2 linked regions of the Desulfurobacterium sp. TC5-1 genome follow. The main gene of each other region encodes a partner of the protein of the gene in region 2 in a complex. Links are inferred from orthologs where the notes say so. Each region holds a gene or a part of one and is shown on either strand. Other genes may lie near its edges.

Region 1 (7,067 bases), 390 kb from region 2 along the record:
TATGAAAGATTCCATCTACAAGAAGAAAAATCCTTACATAAAGCCCTTTGATGAGGGTATGATTTACAGTAACTGTTGCCGTATGCTGTTTGATATTTCACAGGTTGAAGCGGTAACAGGTTCCAACCCATTCCATTCCGGTTCAGGTGTCGGCGGTATAGGTGTTTATGCCATTAATATGAACAGGTTACTCTTCCTTGCAAAGCAGGATTTTGACTTTTTAACGGCCATGATAGATTACGTGATGGATATCGGTGCAAAGGCTCTTCAAAGGAAGAGAGCATGGCTTAAAAAACACTGGAACGATCTATATCCATATCTTTCTTTCTATCAAAAGGATGATAAGTCTCTCTTCAACATCTTTTCCGTTGTTGGTGTACATGAAGGCATGGTTAATGCCGGTTTTGAAGGCGGTTTATTTAACGATGAAGCAAAGGAGTATGCGCACAGGATAGCTCAGTATCTCTACAAGAAGCTTCACGAGTTTATGGAGAAAGATCAGGTTCTCTACTCTCTTGAGTATGCGCCGTCTGAAAACGCAGCGTGCAGAATGGCTGAAAAGGATATCGCTTTTGCAAATGCCATTGCTCAGGTACTTTCAGGAGAGAGGGAAAAGGAGATTTCAGTGGATCCGGAACTTAATAGATTTATAGATAGGGCGCTTGAGAAGTTTGGAGAGCGCATATTTGATATACCGGTTGGGAGGTAAGAGATGGAGAAAGTTCAGAAAATTACACCGAAGATATGTGTAAATGGTGATCCTGCAAATAAAAGGGTGTTCTTAACGTCGGGATTTCAGGCACCGTTTCAGGAAGGGGATTTGCTCAAGCAGATAGATGTGAATTCACACTTTCAGAGTTACGCTACCGGCGGAAGTATATTTCACCTTTTCACAGCAGAGGAGATGACACCGGAAGAGCAGGAAAAACTCATATTCAACATAATTGACAATTTTCCCATTCAGTACCTTACAAAGACACCATTTTTAACAACCTGCAATACCTGTGGTCATAAGATGGTTGGTAGAAAGACGGTCTGCGAAAGGTGCGGTTCTGAAGATGTTACCCTTTGGTCAAGACCTATTGGTTACTTTAGACCAGTAATGAGAGGCAAGATTTCAAAGGATTACAAAGAGGCGAACTATCTTTTCTGGTTGAACGGAAGGGTTGAAGACTTTGCCACAAGAAAAGAGGTAAGAAAAGAGGATGTTGAACACATCCTTGAAGAGTTAAGCTCAATGCTTTAACTGATTTTAATATCGGTACATTTAAAGCCCCTCTTTAAAGAGGGGCTTTTTTATTAGGAAATTTTTCGGATATCTTTTATACTTTACATTGTAAATTTTTCTGGAGGAGTGTAGCGTGTACAAATTTCCTGATAAATTTGGAAGGTTTGGCATATTTGGAGGAAAGTTTGTCCCTGAAACGTTAATGGCGGCACTTTCTGAACTTGAAGAGAGCTACTACTACTATAAGAATGATAAGGCGTTTCAGGAAGAGTTTAATGCGCTTTTAAAAGATTACGTTGGAAGGCCTACACCTCTTCAATTTGCGAGAGGTTTGTCTGAGTACATCGGTGGCGGTGTCAGGATATACCTTAAAAGGGAGGACTTAAACCACACCGGAGCTCATAAGATAAACAATGCTCTTGGACAGGCTCTTCTTGCGAAAAAGATGGGAAAAAAGAGGATTATCGCTGAAACCGGCGCCGGTCAGCACGGTGTTGCAACGGCAACGGCCTGTGCATTTTTAGGGCTTGAATGTGTTGTTTATATGGGTGAAGAGGATGTTCACCGTCAGGCACTGAATGTGTTCAGGATGGAACTTTTAGGCGCGAAAGTTGAGGTTGTTAAGTCAGGAAGCAGAACACTGAAGGATGCAGTAAATGAGGCGATTCGCGATTGGGTTACAAACGTTAGAACAACCCACTACATAATAGGTTCCGTTGTAGGTCCACATCCTTATCCGGAAATGGTTAGAGATTTTCAGGCTGTTATCGGAAGGGAAGCGAAGGAACAGATACTTGAAAAAGAGGGAAGGCTCCCAGATATGATTGTTGCCTGTGTTGGCGGTGGGAGTAATGCTATGGGAATCTTCTATCCGTTTGTTGAGGATGAAGAGGTTGAACTCATAGGTGTTGAGGCAGGTGGCTACGGCCTTGATACCGGCAAGCATGCAGCCAGCATATGCAGAGGTTCTCTTGGCGTTCTTCACGGTGCCAAATCCTACCTTCTTCAGACCGAAGATGGACAGGTTTTACCGACACATTCTGTATCTGCGGGTCTTGACTATCCGGGTGTTGGCCCTGAACACGCTCTGCTTCACCATATTGGCCGTGCAAAATACGATGCGGTTACGGATGAGGAGGCGATAAGGGCGTTTCAAATTCTTTCAAAAACAGAGGGTATTATTCCGGCACTTGAGAGTTCTCATGCTGTGGCATGGCTTATTAAAAATAGATCAAAATTGAAAAATAAAGTTGTTATAATGAATCTATCGGGCCGTGGTGATAAAGATGTAAACCAGATAGGAGAAATACTTTCGGAAAGGGAAGATTTGAAGTTATGACCCATGAATTTAAAAGTGGTTCCTCTTTGGCTATTCTTGATAGGACGGAGTTTTTAGAGAAGGTAGCATCTCTTAAAGACGATAACCTTGCTCTTTTCATCATTGATGTTGATGACTTTAAATTGGTCAATTTTTCATACGGTTACCGTATGGGAGATGCAGTAATTTCTGCCGTTGCTAAAAAGGTCTGTTCGGTTGTTACCCGGTACTGTTCTTCTTTCATTATTGGTAAGGTTGGTTCAAACAGTTTTGCCATTCTTGTTAGAGGTCTTGATCCGGTGCTCGGGTTTCGCAGAATAGAGGAGATATACAACAAGCATTTTGAGAGATTGAACTTTAAAATAGGAAGGGACTTTTTCTCTCTGACCACAAGTTGCGGTGTTGCGTTTTACACAAGAGATCAGGGGAATGTGTGTGATCTCTTTAAAAAGGCCGAGGAGGCACTTTACAGTGCAAAGAGGAGGGGAAAAAACTGTATTGTTTTTATAGATAACGAATCGAGCAATTTTGATAAGATGCAGGAAATACGTCTTAAGCTTGTTGAGGCTATAGAAAAGCGGACAGTGATTCCTTACTTTCAACCTATAGTGAGTCTCAGAACAGGGAGAATTTACGGTTATGAGGTTTTAGCCAGAATATTTCACGGTGACGAAGTTTTAAAAGGAGATTATATTATTGATATTGCAAACACGTTTAATCTAATTCCTGAAATAGATAAGATCATTTTTGAAAAGGCCTCTGTTTATCTTGATAATAGTTATAAGCTTTTCTTCAATCTTTCTATGAAATACTTTTTTAAGGAACTCAATAATATATGGAGGGTTGTGAAAGATAGGAATCTAAACTCTTCCAATATTGTCATTGAGATTACGGAGTCGCAGAAAGTTATGGGGATGAACGTTGCTCAGAGTATCTTTCAGATTTTTAGAGATATGAATGCAAAGATAGCTATTGACGATTTTGGTTCAGGTTACTCCTCATACAGTTACCTTAAAAAGTTTCCTGCAGACATTCTTAAGATAGACGGAGAATTCGTTAAAGGAGCGAAGAGAGATATAAGGGACCTGACGATTATGAAATCGATAGTTGAGGTTGCCAAGCCTTTTAGACTGAGGGTTTTAGCTGAGTTTATAGAGGACGAAGAGGATTACACACTTATGAGAGAAATCGGTGTTGGTCTTGGTCAGGGATGGTTCATAGGTAAACCGCAGCCTGAACCGTATGATGTAAAAATAGATATATAGAGGATAGAATTATGAAAGATTTACTCTTTACAGCAATAACGACAGCTTTAAAAAGCGGTGAAGCTATTCTTTCTGTCTATGAGAGAGATTTTGAGGTGGAAGAAAAGGCGGACAAATCACCTCTTACAGAAGCAGATAGGCTTTCTCACAGGATAATAGTTTCCCATCTTCCTGATTATCCTATACTTTCGGAAGAAGGAAAAACAGTTCCTTATGAAAAGAGGAGCAGGTGGAAGCGCTTCTGGCTTATAGATCCGCTTGATGGAACCAAAGAGTTTATTAAGAGGAATGGTGAATTTACGGTTAATATAGCTCTTATTGAGAATGGAAGGCCAATTTTAGGGGTTGTTTATGCACCTGTTGTAAAAACGCTTTACTATGGAGCGGAAAAGATAGGAGCTTTCAAGGTTGAAAATGGCAAATTTTCTTTTTTAGAAGAGATAACTTCTCCTGAAAGGTTCTGGAACGAAATAGAAAAGGTAGCGGTAAGGCTTCCTGTAGAGAGTAAGAGAGAGGAAGTGGTTGTTGTTGCTTCCCGTTCCCATAGAAATCCTGAAACAGAGGCTTTTATAAAAGAGATGGAAGAGAGGTTTGGCAAGATAAGAACGGTTTCTAAAGGAAGTTCTTTAAAGCTCTGTCTTGTGGCAGAGGGGGAAGCTGATGTTTATCCAAGGCTTGCACCTACAATGGAGTGGGACACCGGGGCTGGCCAGGCAGTTGTTGAAGCGGCAGGCGGACGGGTTGTTAATTATGAAACAGGTAAACCATTAATTTACAATAAAAGAGATTTATTGAACCCGCACTTTGTTGTTTTTAGAAAAGATTTTATTTTATGAATGGCTTAAAAAGTGGTTTTTGATTTTTGGAGAGAGATGGTTTTTTAAATTCTCGATACAAAATAGATAGAATTTCATTTTTTAGCATATAAGACATTGACAACACCAGACAAGATTTCTATAATTTAAAATAGTGCACCTAAAATTAATATTTTGTTATTCTTTTCAGGAGGTTTATATGGCTAAGACAGGTTCTAAAATGCTTGACGACAGGAGACTTGAAGAAGGAGCGGAATGTCTGAAAGCGCTGGCTTCTCCGGTAAGATTAAAGATTCTTTTTAAGTTAAAAGAAAAACCGATGTGTGTAACAGACCTTGAGAAAGAATTGGGAATTTCTCAGTCTTCTCTTTCGCAGCATCTCAGGACACTTCGCTATAAAGGGATAGTTGACAAAAAGAGAGAGGGGAATAAAGTTTATTACACCATTTCTTCAGACGCTTTTATTCAGCTTTTAAATACACTGCCTGACATCATTTGCTTTAAGGGATAAAGTATGTTTAGAAAGTTGTTTAAAAAAGGAATAGATACCGGGGAAACAAAAGCTTCAGCGGTTCCTTCCGGTTTATGGATAAAGTGTAACGAGTGTAAAAGCCTTCTGTTCAGAGGTGAGCTTGAAAAGAATTTAATGGTGTGTCCAAAGTGTGGCTTCCATTTTCCGATGGAAGCAAGAGAAAGACTCTTTTCCCTTTTTGATAAAGGGGAGTATGAGGAACTTGATACAGAGCTTGAGCCAAAAGATATTTTAGGGTTTAGTGACCGTAAACCGTACACTGAAAGACTTGCTTCTGCTCAGAGAAAAACGGGTTTAAAAGATGCTGTTGTGAATGCTAAAGGAAAAATTGGCGAAATAGATGCGTATGTTACCTGTTTTGATTTTAAGTTTATGGGTGGAAGTATGGGCTCGGTGGTCGGCGAGAAGATTACAAGAAACATAGAAAGGGCTGCAGAGGAAGGGATACCTTTCATCTGTATCTCTTCTTCAGGAGGAGCAAGGATGCAGGAGGGAATTATCTCCCTTATGCAGATGGCCAAAACATCAGCAGCCCTTGCTCGTCTTGAGGAAAGGGGGGTTCCTTACATCTCTGTTCTTACCCATCCTACGATGGGTGGTGTTTCTGCAAGCTTTGCCTTTTTAGGGGATGTGATTATTGCAGAGCCTGGGGCTCTTATAGGTTTCGCCGGCCCCCGGGTCATTGAACAAACGATAAGACAGAAACTTCCAAAAGGTTTTCAAAAGGCAGAGTTTCTCCTTGAACACGGATTGATAGACATGGTTGTTCCAAGGGAAGATTTAAAGGATACGATAGTCCATTTTCTTAAACTGTTTACAGAGAAGGTAGTTGCTTAGGTGACTGATTTTGAGACCTATTTTGCCAGTAAAGAGTTTGTCTGGAAAATCGGGCTTGACAGGATAAAGGGTGCTTTAAGCACCCTTTCTTTTTCTCTGCCTCCATCCGTTATTGTTGCCGGTACCAACGGCAAAGGTTCCACTTCCACTTGTATTGCTTCTATTTTGAAGGAGCACGGAAAAAAGGTGGGTCTTTTTACATCTCCACACATCTTAAGGTTCAACGAGAGATTTCGCTTGGATCTCAGACAGGTTGATACAGAGACTTTGAATAGGGCGTTTAGAGAAATTTTGCCTGTTGTTGAAAAATTCTCTCTGACTTACTTTGAGGCTGCTTTTTTGCTTGCTGTTTTTCTTTTTAAAGATTGTGATTTTGTCGTTTACGAGGTTGGACTTGGCGGAAGGCTTGATGCTACAAACGCCATTTCTCACGATTTAGCGGTTATCACCCACATTGATTTTGACCATAAAGATTACCTTGGTGATACGATAGAGAAGATAGCTGTTGAGAAGTTGCACGTTGTAAAGGATAGGATTCCTGTTGTTATTTCCGATAATCTGCCGGTTGTTTTCAGGCTTGCAGAAAAGTTTACGGATAGGATTATCGCTTATGGCAGGGATTTTTCCACTTTAGATGTTAATGTTTCTCTTTCAGGAACAGAGGCTTTTTACAGGGATGAGGATTCGGCATTTCGCTTTTTAGTTCCTCTTTACGGGTTTCATCAGGCTGTAAACAGTGCTACGGCCGTTTCAGCTGCAAAGATTATTTTAAAAGAAGTTCTTGGCGAAGAGTTTTCAGTTTCAAAAGCTGTGAAGGGATTGTCCAGCGTGAAGCTTCCGGGAAGATTTCAGATTGTAAGGGAAAAACCTCTTTTAATAGTGGATGTTGCCCATAATCCTGATGCCGTAAAGAAGTTTGTTGAAACTTTGAAGCTTCTCGAGCTAAAAGTGGATGTTCTTTATTCTGGTTTAAGGGATAAAGACGTGAAAAGGGTTATGTCAATTCTTGAAGGCTATACAAAATCGCGAGGAAGACAATTATTTGTTACAGAAATAGATAATGAAAGGGCAC
Region 2 (7,293 bases):
AAAGCTTGAGCTTGTTAAAAAGTATGAAATTAAGAGAGTCTTTCAGTGTGGCAATCAGGTAGTAACAGAATACGTTAGAAAGTAACTTTCGGGGCTTTTGCCCCTTCTTAAGGTTTAAGGATGGTTAAATACATTTTAAAGAGGCTTCTTCACCTGATACCTCTTATCCTTGGAATGACTTTTGTTTCTTTTCTCATTATTAAACTTGCCCCTGGTGATTTTTTAACCTCTTTGAAGATGAATCCTTCCATTTCAAAAGAGACTATTGAGGCTCTTAGAAAAAGCTACGGTCTTGATCAGCCTGTTATTAAACAGTACTTCTTCTGGCTGTGGAACGCCATTCACTTTAATCTTGGGTACTCTTTTGCGTACCACAGACCTGTTATTTCTCTCATTGCCGGTAGAATTGGTAACACCCTGTCTCTTACAGTTACGGCCTTTTTTGTTACCTGGATGCTTGCTGTACCCCTTGGAATAATTGCTGCTTTTTACAGGAACAAAATTTTGGACAGAATTATAACTTCGATTTCTCTTGTAGGACTCTCAATTCCAAGTTTCTTTGTTGCGTTTCTTCTAATGTTTTTCGCTGCTAAGACAGGGCTTCTTCCTATTGGCGGTGTTGTTTCTCAAAATTACGATAAGCTCAGTTTAGCAGGAAAGATACTTGATAGATTGAAGCATATGGTGATTCCCCTTACGGCAATGGTTGTCGGTAGTATTTCGGGTCTTGTTCGTTTGGTGAGGGGAACCGTGATTGATGAACTTGAGAAAGATTATGTTAAACTTGCCGTTGCGAAGGGTCTTCCATACAGAGTTATTCTCTTTAAACACGTTCTAAAAAATGCAATGAATCCGTTTATAACGCTGATAGGTTTTGACATAGCAGGCCTCCTTTCAGGTGCTGCCCTGATTGAGATAATCACCGCATGGCCGGGAATGGGAAGATTGATGTTTGAAGCGGTTATGTCTCAGGATCTTTTTGTAGTTATGGGGGCGCTCTACATAGGAGGCATAATGCTCGTTGTGGGAAATCTTATTGCTGATGTTTTACTTGCACTTAACGATCCGAGGATACGGGAAAGGGAAGTAGAGGGTAGAAGGTGAGGAAGTTTTTAGAAGGACTTTATAGAAAGCATAAACCGGGTTTTGTTGCCTTTGTTTTTCTCATTTTTCTCTATTTCATTGCCATTTTTGCAGATTTTATTGCGCCGTATCCCTACGATATTCAGTTTAGACACAATCCTTACCAGCCTCCAACACCTATTCACTTTTTTGACAGAGAAGGTCATTTTCATTTAAGACCCTTTGTCTATGGTCATAAATTAGTAGATCCCGTTTTTAAAGTCTATACTACCTGCTGGAACGAGACCTATCCTGTTGAATTTTTCGTCAGAGGGGAACCTCACTACATATTTGGTTTTATAAAGACAGATCTTCATCTATTTGGGGTAAAGGCACCTGGAAAGATTTTCCTTTTAGGAACTGACCGTGTCGGTAGAGATATTTTTTCAAGGCTCATTTACGGAACGAGGATTTCCTTGACCATAGGTTTAATAGGTGTTGCCATCTCTTTTTCTCTTGGACTTGTAATAGGTTCAATAGCTGGTTATTACGGCGGTATAGTTGATACTGTCACGATGAGGATAGTTGAACTTTTGATGGTTTTTCCTTCTTTTTATCTTTTACTTGCACTGCGTTCCATGTTTCCCGTTGATATGCCGAGTATTGCTGTCTTTTTCATTATTGTGGCTATTCTTTCGCTCCTTGGCTGGACGGGGCTTGCCCGTGTTGTTAGAGGTATGGCTCTCTCTATAAGGGAAAACGATTTTGTGAAGGCGGCTAAGGTGATGGGAGGAAGCAGTTTTTACATTGTGAGGAAACACGTAATTCCAAATACTCTTTCTTATATTGTTGTTGCTGCAACTCTATCTATTCCAGGATACATTCTCGGGGAGTCTGCATTGAGTTTGATAGGTCTTGGTGTTCAGGAACCCTATCCTTCCTGGGGAAATATGCTTGCCGAAGCTCAAAACGTTACTAAGCTTACCACTTTTCCCTGGCTCCTTGCTCCCGGGGTTGCGATATTTCTGGTTATAGTTGCCTTTAACCTTTTGGGTGATGGATTGAGGGATTATTTTGACGTAAAGCTTCAAAAGTGAAAAAAATAAAATTATTGCGGAATTTAAAATATTAAATTTATTTTCTTTTTCGCCGGTTTACTTAATTATCGTTTCTATTAAATAATCTTTTGCAGTAGTTAATGGAGCAATTTTAAAAATATTAAACCGAGCGGTTATTCTTTCTGCGGTAAAAAGTACTATAATAAAAGAAAATAAGATAAAATAAGGGAGGGAATTATGGGTAACAAAAGAAGAGAATTCATCGTAAAAAGCCTTATTGGAACTGCCGGTCTTGTTGTTGGCGGCCTTTCAGGCGCTGCCGCAGTTGCAGGTTCTAAAAAGATGGAACCACCTTATCCTTATAAGCCTATAGATCCTGATATGATAGCTGAGAAAGCCTACAGATATTATTTAAAAGGCCACTGCGCCTATGGTGTTTTTGCATCAATTCTTGATACGCTTAAAGAGAGCGTAGGTGGTCCTTATCTTGGTATTCCGGGAGAACTATTTGAATACGGGAAAGGTGGTATAAACGGCTGGGGAACCATTTGTGGTACTTTAAACGGTGCTGCCGCCATTATCTCTATCTCTTGTAAAGGCTGGAAGAAGGTGATTGACGCTCTTTACAGATGGTATGAAGAAACACCGCTTCCAATCTATTATCCGAAGCATCCTGCCAAATATAAAGGGGCTTTTGCGGCAAGTATTGCAACATCACCTCTCTGTCACGTTTCCGTTATGAAGTGGATAGAGAAGACAGGTTTTGCCTATGACAGCAAGGCAAGGTCTGAAAGGTGTGCAAGGCTAACCGCCGATGTTGCGAAAAAGACCGTAGAACTTCTTAACGCTTACCATAATGGAACCTTTAAACCCGTGAGTGCTCCTGGTATTTACAAGACAAAGATGGATTGTATGACCTGCCACAATATGAAGGTAGGTAGCAGATAATTAAGTTGGCCGTAGAGGTTTTGAGCCTCTACGGCTTATATATTATTGTTGTTATGGCGTGCTTATAGACTAACATTTTCCCCATGAATGAGTTGATTCTGAGGACATACCTATCAAATCCTTTGAGTTTACCTTCAACTTTTGAGCCGTTTCTAAAGAATACAATAACCCTTTTATTAATGAGATTCCTCAGTGTTCTACTCTGAACGCCTCCAAGGAGTGACGATGCAACTAACCTGTATCCTTCTTTGAGTTTTTCGTTTATCTCTTTTTCTTGCTCTTCTGTAAGTATTTGCGGTACGGTTGCAAAAGAGGCAGGTCTGATTATGATATCTTCACCATTAACCTCGTAGTTTATGTCACCGGAGGCCTTTAAGCTGTTCAGGAGAGGAATTACCACCTCCTGCTTTACATCTAACAGCTTCATAAATTCTGAAACAGAGCCTCTGAATTCACCTTTTTCTTCAAGCATTTCTATGAGCTCAAGTTGCAGTTCTTCAAGAGTTTTGTGTCTTCTCATCCTGTTCATCCGTATATTATCGTTGCTATTGCGTGTTTGTAAACTAATGATCTGCCTTTTGGTGCCGTCATAGAGAGGGTGAAGTTATCAAAGTCAAGAAGCTGGCCTTCTAACCTTGTTCCGCTTATCAGAAAGACAGTTATGTCTTTTCCAAGGAGAGATGAAAGCACTTCGTCCTGAAGGGACGTTTTTCTCTTTTTCTTTTCTGTTTTTGTTTCTCCTGTTTCTTTTGTTTCTTTTTCTTCTTCGGCAATTTTCTCTGCCGTTTCGGAAATTGTCTCCTTTATAGGCTCTTTTTCATTCAGCTTGAGTGTTAAACCCTTGCCTCTTTTGGATTCTGCCGTTAAGAAATCTTCTTCTTCAAGTTCATTTATGGCTTTTTTAACAAGATAGGCACTTGTTTTTGTTAAGTTGGCAAGCTCCTCGAATGTTCCGTTATATTCGCCGAATTCTTTCAAGTACTGTCGAATCCAGTTTTTTACCATTTCATGTTTGGCAGCGGCGGACATTACACCTCCTGAATAGTATTTGGATTTAAAAAATAGAAAAAAAGAAGATAAAAACGGCCATGTAGCACACTATCCAACTAAATACCCTTCTGAAATGATTACAAATAACTTATATTTCTTACTTACTTAATTAGAAACTATCCTACCTAAAATTTTATCTTCTAATATCTTTGTGTCAAGGTTTCCTTTAACGAAATCTTCATCTTCCACCAGCTTAAGGTGAAACGGGATGGTCGTTTTAAGATTTCCTTCTATAAAAAATTCTGATAGAGCTCTCTTTCCACGAATTATTGTTTCTTCTCTTGTTTCACCGTGAACGATTAGCTTGGCTATGAGAGAATCGTAGTAAGGCGGTATTGAATAGCCTTCATAAACGTGTGTATCGACCCTTACACCAAATCCTCCAGGTAAAAGCAGTTTCTCTATTTTTCCTGGAGATGGTCTGAAATTCCTCTTGTAATCTTCGGCATTGATCCTGAATTCAATTGCGTGACCGTTTAATTTTGGATCTGCCATTTCAAGTTTTTCGCCTTCAGCAGCTTTTATTTGAAGAGCTATAAGGTCTTTTCCTGTTACCATTTCAGATACTGGATGTTCGACCTGAATTCTTGTATTCATTTCTATAAAGTAAAAGTTTTTATCTTTATCAACTAAAAATTCTACGGTTCCTGCACCTTCATATTTAATTGCTAACGCAAGTTTTCTTGCAGCTTCATAAAGTTTCTTCCTTAAAGTTTCATCTACAAAAGGTGAAGGGGATTCTTCAAGCACCTTTTGATGTCTCCTTTGAAGGGAACATTCTCTTTCACCGAAAACAGTTATATTTCCATGCCTGTCTGCTATGATCTGTATTTCTATGTGTCTTGGGTGTAAAATTAGCTTTTCTACGTAAACTTCTCCGTTGCCAAAAGCAGCTTCTGCTTCTGCCATTGCCGTTCTGATTATTTCTTCTGCACCTTCTTCTGATTCTACGACGCGCATACCTCTGCCGCCACCACCGTGGGCAGCTTTAATGAGAACGGGAAACCCTATCTTTTTTGCAAATTCAAGAATCTTTGCAGGGTCCTTTGTCGCTTCACTGCCGGGAACTACTGGAATTCCAGCTTTCCGGGCTATTGCTCTTGCCTGTGCTTTGTCTCCCATCGTTATCATCGTTTCAGAAGATGGTCCTATAAATTCAACGCCGCAGGCTCTGCACACCTCTGCAAATCCGGGGTTTTCAGACAGGAAACCGTAGCCTGGATGAATGGCGTCAGCACCTGAAACTTCGGCTGCCGATATGATGGCTGGAATATTAAGGTAGCTTGCCGCAGGGCGTTCACTTCCTATACAGATGGCTTCATCAGCAAGGAATACAGGTAGAGAGTCTTTATCAGCGGTTGAATAGACAGCTACCGTTTTTATTCCAAGCTCGCGGCAGGTTCTTATTATTCTAACGGCTATTTCACCTCTATTTGCTATCAGGATTTTTTTAAACATAGACTACTCCGGTTTACACTTTCTCTATGTAGAAGAGCGGTTGGTCAAATTCAACAGGTTGTCCGTTTTCTACAAGTATCTTTACTACTCTTCCTGATATGTCGGATTCTATTTCGTTCATAACTTTTAGAGCTTCGATTATGCAAAGGGTCTGTCCCTTTTCAACAAAATCCCCTTCTTTTACAAACGGTTCGGCACCTGGAGAAGGTGCTCTATAGAATGTTCCAACAATTGGTGAGCGAACAATGTGAATGTTTTCTGCTGGTTCCGGTGTTTCAGCTACTGGCTTTGCGGGTTCCGCTGGCGCCGATGCTACTGTTGTTTCTACAACTCTTTCAACCGTTACAGGTGGAGAAGTCTTTTGACGGCAATAGCGGGCTTTTACCTTGAGACCTTCAAGCTCTATTTCAACTTCTTCTATGCTGCTGTTTTCAAGAGATTTTAAAAGATTTTCAATTTTTTCTATCACAATAGCCTCCGAAATTACTTGTTAACTCTCTCAAGGTACTTACCTGTTTCGGTGTCAATCTTCACGTACTCTCCAACGTTTATGAACGTTGGAACCTGAACAACTGCGCCTGTTTCAAGAGTAGCAGGTTTGAGAACGTTATTTACCGTATCTCCTTTAAATCCTGGTTCTGTTTCTGTAACCTGGAGGATTACCGTTTTGGGAAGTTTTACAGATAGGGGTTCTCCTTTGTAGAATTGAACCTGGACGGTATCATTTTCCTTAAGGAATTTTGCTTTTTCACCTAAGTTTTCTGCCGGTACCGGAATCTGCTCATATGTTCTTGTATCCATAAAATAGTAGAATGTTCCATCGTTGTACAGGTATTCCATTTCCTTCTCTTCAAAGTCAGCTACTTCAAGCTTTTCACCAACCTTGTAAGTTTTCTCAACCACGTTCCCCGTTCTGAGATTTTTTAGCTTTATTCTTGCAAAAGCCTGCCCTTTTCCTGGTTTAACGTGCTGGTAGTCAACTATTTCGTAAGGGTCGCCATTTATTTCCAGCTTCATACCTTTTGATATCTGGTTTACGTCTATGGATGCCACTTTTAACCTCCTGTTTCAGCCTGAAAGTTTGCGCTATTATACTATACGCCATTTGAAATTATAACAATTTGTTAATCCGGCAGTCCTGTTGTTCCTATTGTTACAAGCTCAACTTCCTTCGCCCCTATGGGAACAATTTTCCTGATGCGTTCAAACATAAAGTTATTTTCAAGGATTTCGGCGGCTCTTTCGCTCTTTGTAAATCTGTAGTGTTTATTAAGTAGCACTTTTAGAAAGTCTGCATCTTTTCTTGATAATTCTTTTACCGTTACGTAGTTTTCATTTATCTTTTTCTCTATCTCTTCATCAAGAACATAGGCAACGCCGCCTGTCATTCCTGCTCCGAAGTTCATTCCAACTTCGCCAAGTACGGCAACAACACCTCTTACCATATATTCGCAGGCGTGTTGCCCTGCTCCTTCAACGACGGCAACTGCACCGCTGTTTCTAACGGCAAATCGTTCACCTACTCTGCCGGCGGCAAACAACGCTCCACCCGTAGCACCATAAAGCAACGTGTTGCCTGCAATTACATTTTTTGAAGGATTCCCTTTAAAGTTTTCCGGAAATGTTATTACGATGAGGCCTCCTCCAAGTCCCTTTCCTGCATAGTCGTTGGCTACACCTTTGAGAAAGAGCGTTATGCCTGTTGATAAGAACGCTC

What was found.
Region 1: the proteins of accB (region 2) and accD are in contact, whole or in part, in a solved structure (PDB 8UXZ), measured with the Escherichia coli proteins. The link is inferred for Desulfurobacterium sp. TC5-1 from one-to-one orthologs.

What each region holds. Positions count from the first base shown.
Region 1 is NZ_ATXC01000001.1:1,271,962-1,279,028, reverse strand. The notes cover bases 4,318-7,067. They hold accD (acetyl-CoA carboxylase, carboxyltransferase subunit beta), read left to right. Parts: upstream 4,318-5,140; coding sequence 5,141-5,995; downstream 5,996-7,067. Other genes in these bases: H153_RS0106665 (Mur ligase family protein), read left to right, coding at 5,996-7,067; H153_RS0106675 (metalloregulator ArsR/SmtB family transcription factor), read left to right, coding at 4,826-5,137; cysQ (3'(2'),5'-bisphosphate nucleotidase CysQ), read left to right, coding at 4,318-4,647. In the rest of the region: nrdD (anaerobic ribonucleoside-triphosphate reductase), read left to right, coding at 1-709; nrdD (anaerobic ribonucleoside-triphosphate reductase), read left to right, coding at 713-1,246; trpB (tryptophan synthase subunit beta), read left to right, coding at 1,362-2,567; H153_RS0106685 (bifunctional diguanylate cyclase/phosphodiesterase), read left to right, coding at 2,564-3,811; more of cysQ, read left to right, coding at 3,823-4,317.
Region 2 is NZ_ATXC01000001.1:878,914-886,206, reverse strand. The notes cover bases 4,318-7,293. They hold accB (acetyl-CoA carboxylase biotin carboxyl carrier protein), read right to left. Parts: upstream 6,046-7,293; coding sequence 5,590-6,045; downstream 4,318-5,589. Other genes in these bases: gltB (glutamate synthase large subunit), read right to left, coding at 6,701-7,293; efp (elongation factor P), read right to left, coding at 6,060-6,629; accC (acetyl-CoA carboxylase biotin carboxylase subunit), read right to left, coding at 4,318-5,576. In the rest of the region: H153_RS0104535 (dihydrofolate reductase family protein), read left to right, coding at 1-85; H153_RS0104530 (ABC transporter permease), read left to right, coding at 121-1,104; H153_RS0104525 (ABC transporter permease), read left to right, coding at 1,101-2,159; H153_RS09310 (C-GCAxxG-C-C family protein), read left to right, coding at 2,358-3,068; H153_RS0104515 (RNA chaperone Hfq), read right to left, coding at 3,097-3,588; H153_RS09305 (RNA chaperone Hfq), read right to left, coding at 3,594-4,097; more of accC, read right to left, coding at 4,224-4,317. UniProt on the Escherichia coli protein: This protein is a component of the acetyl coenzyme A carboxylase complex; first, biotin carboxylase catalyzes the carboxylation of the carrier protein and then the transcarboxylase transfers the carboxyl group to form malonyl-CoA.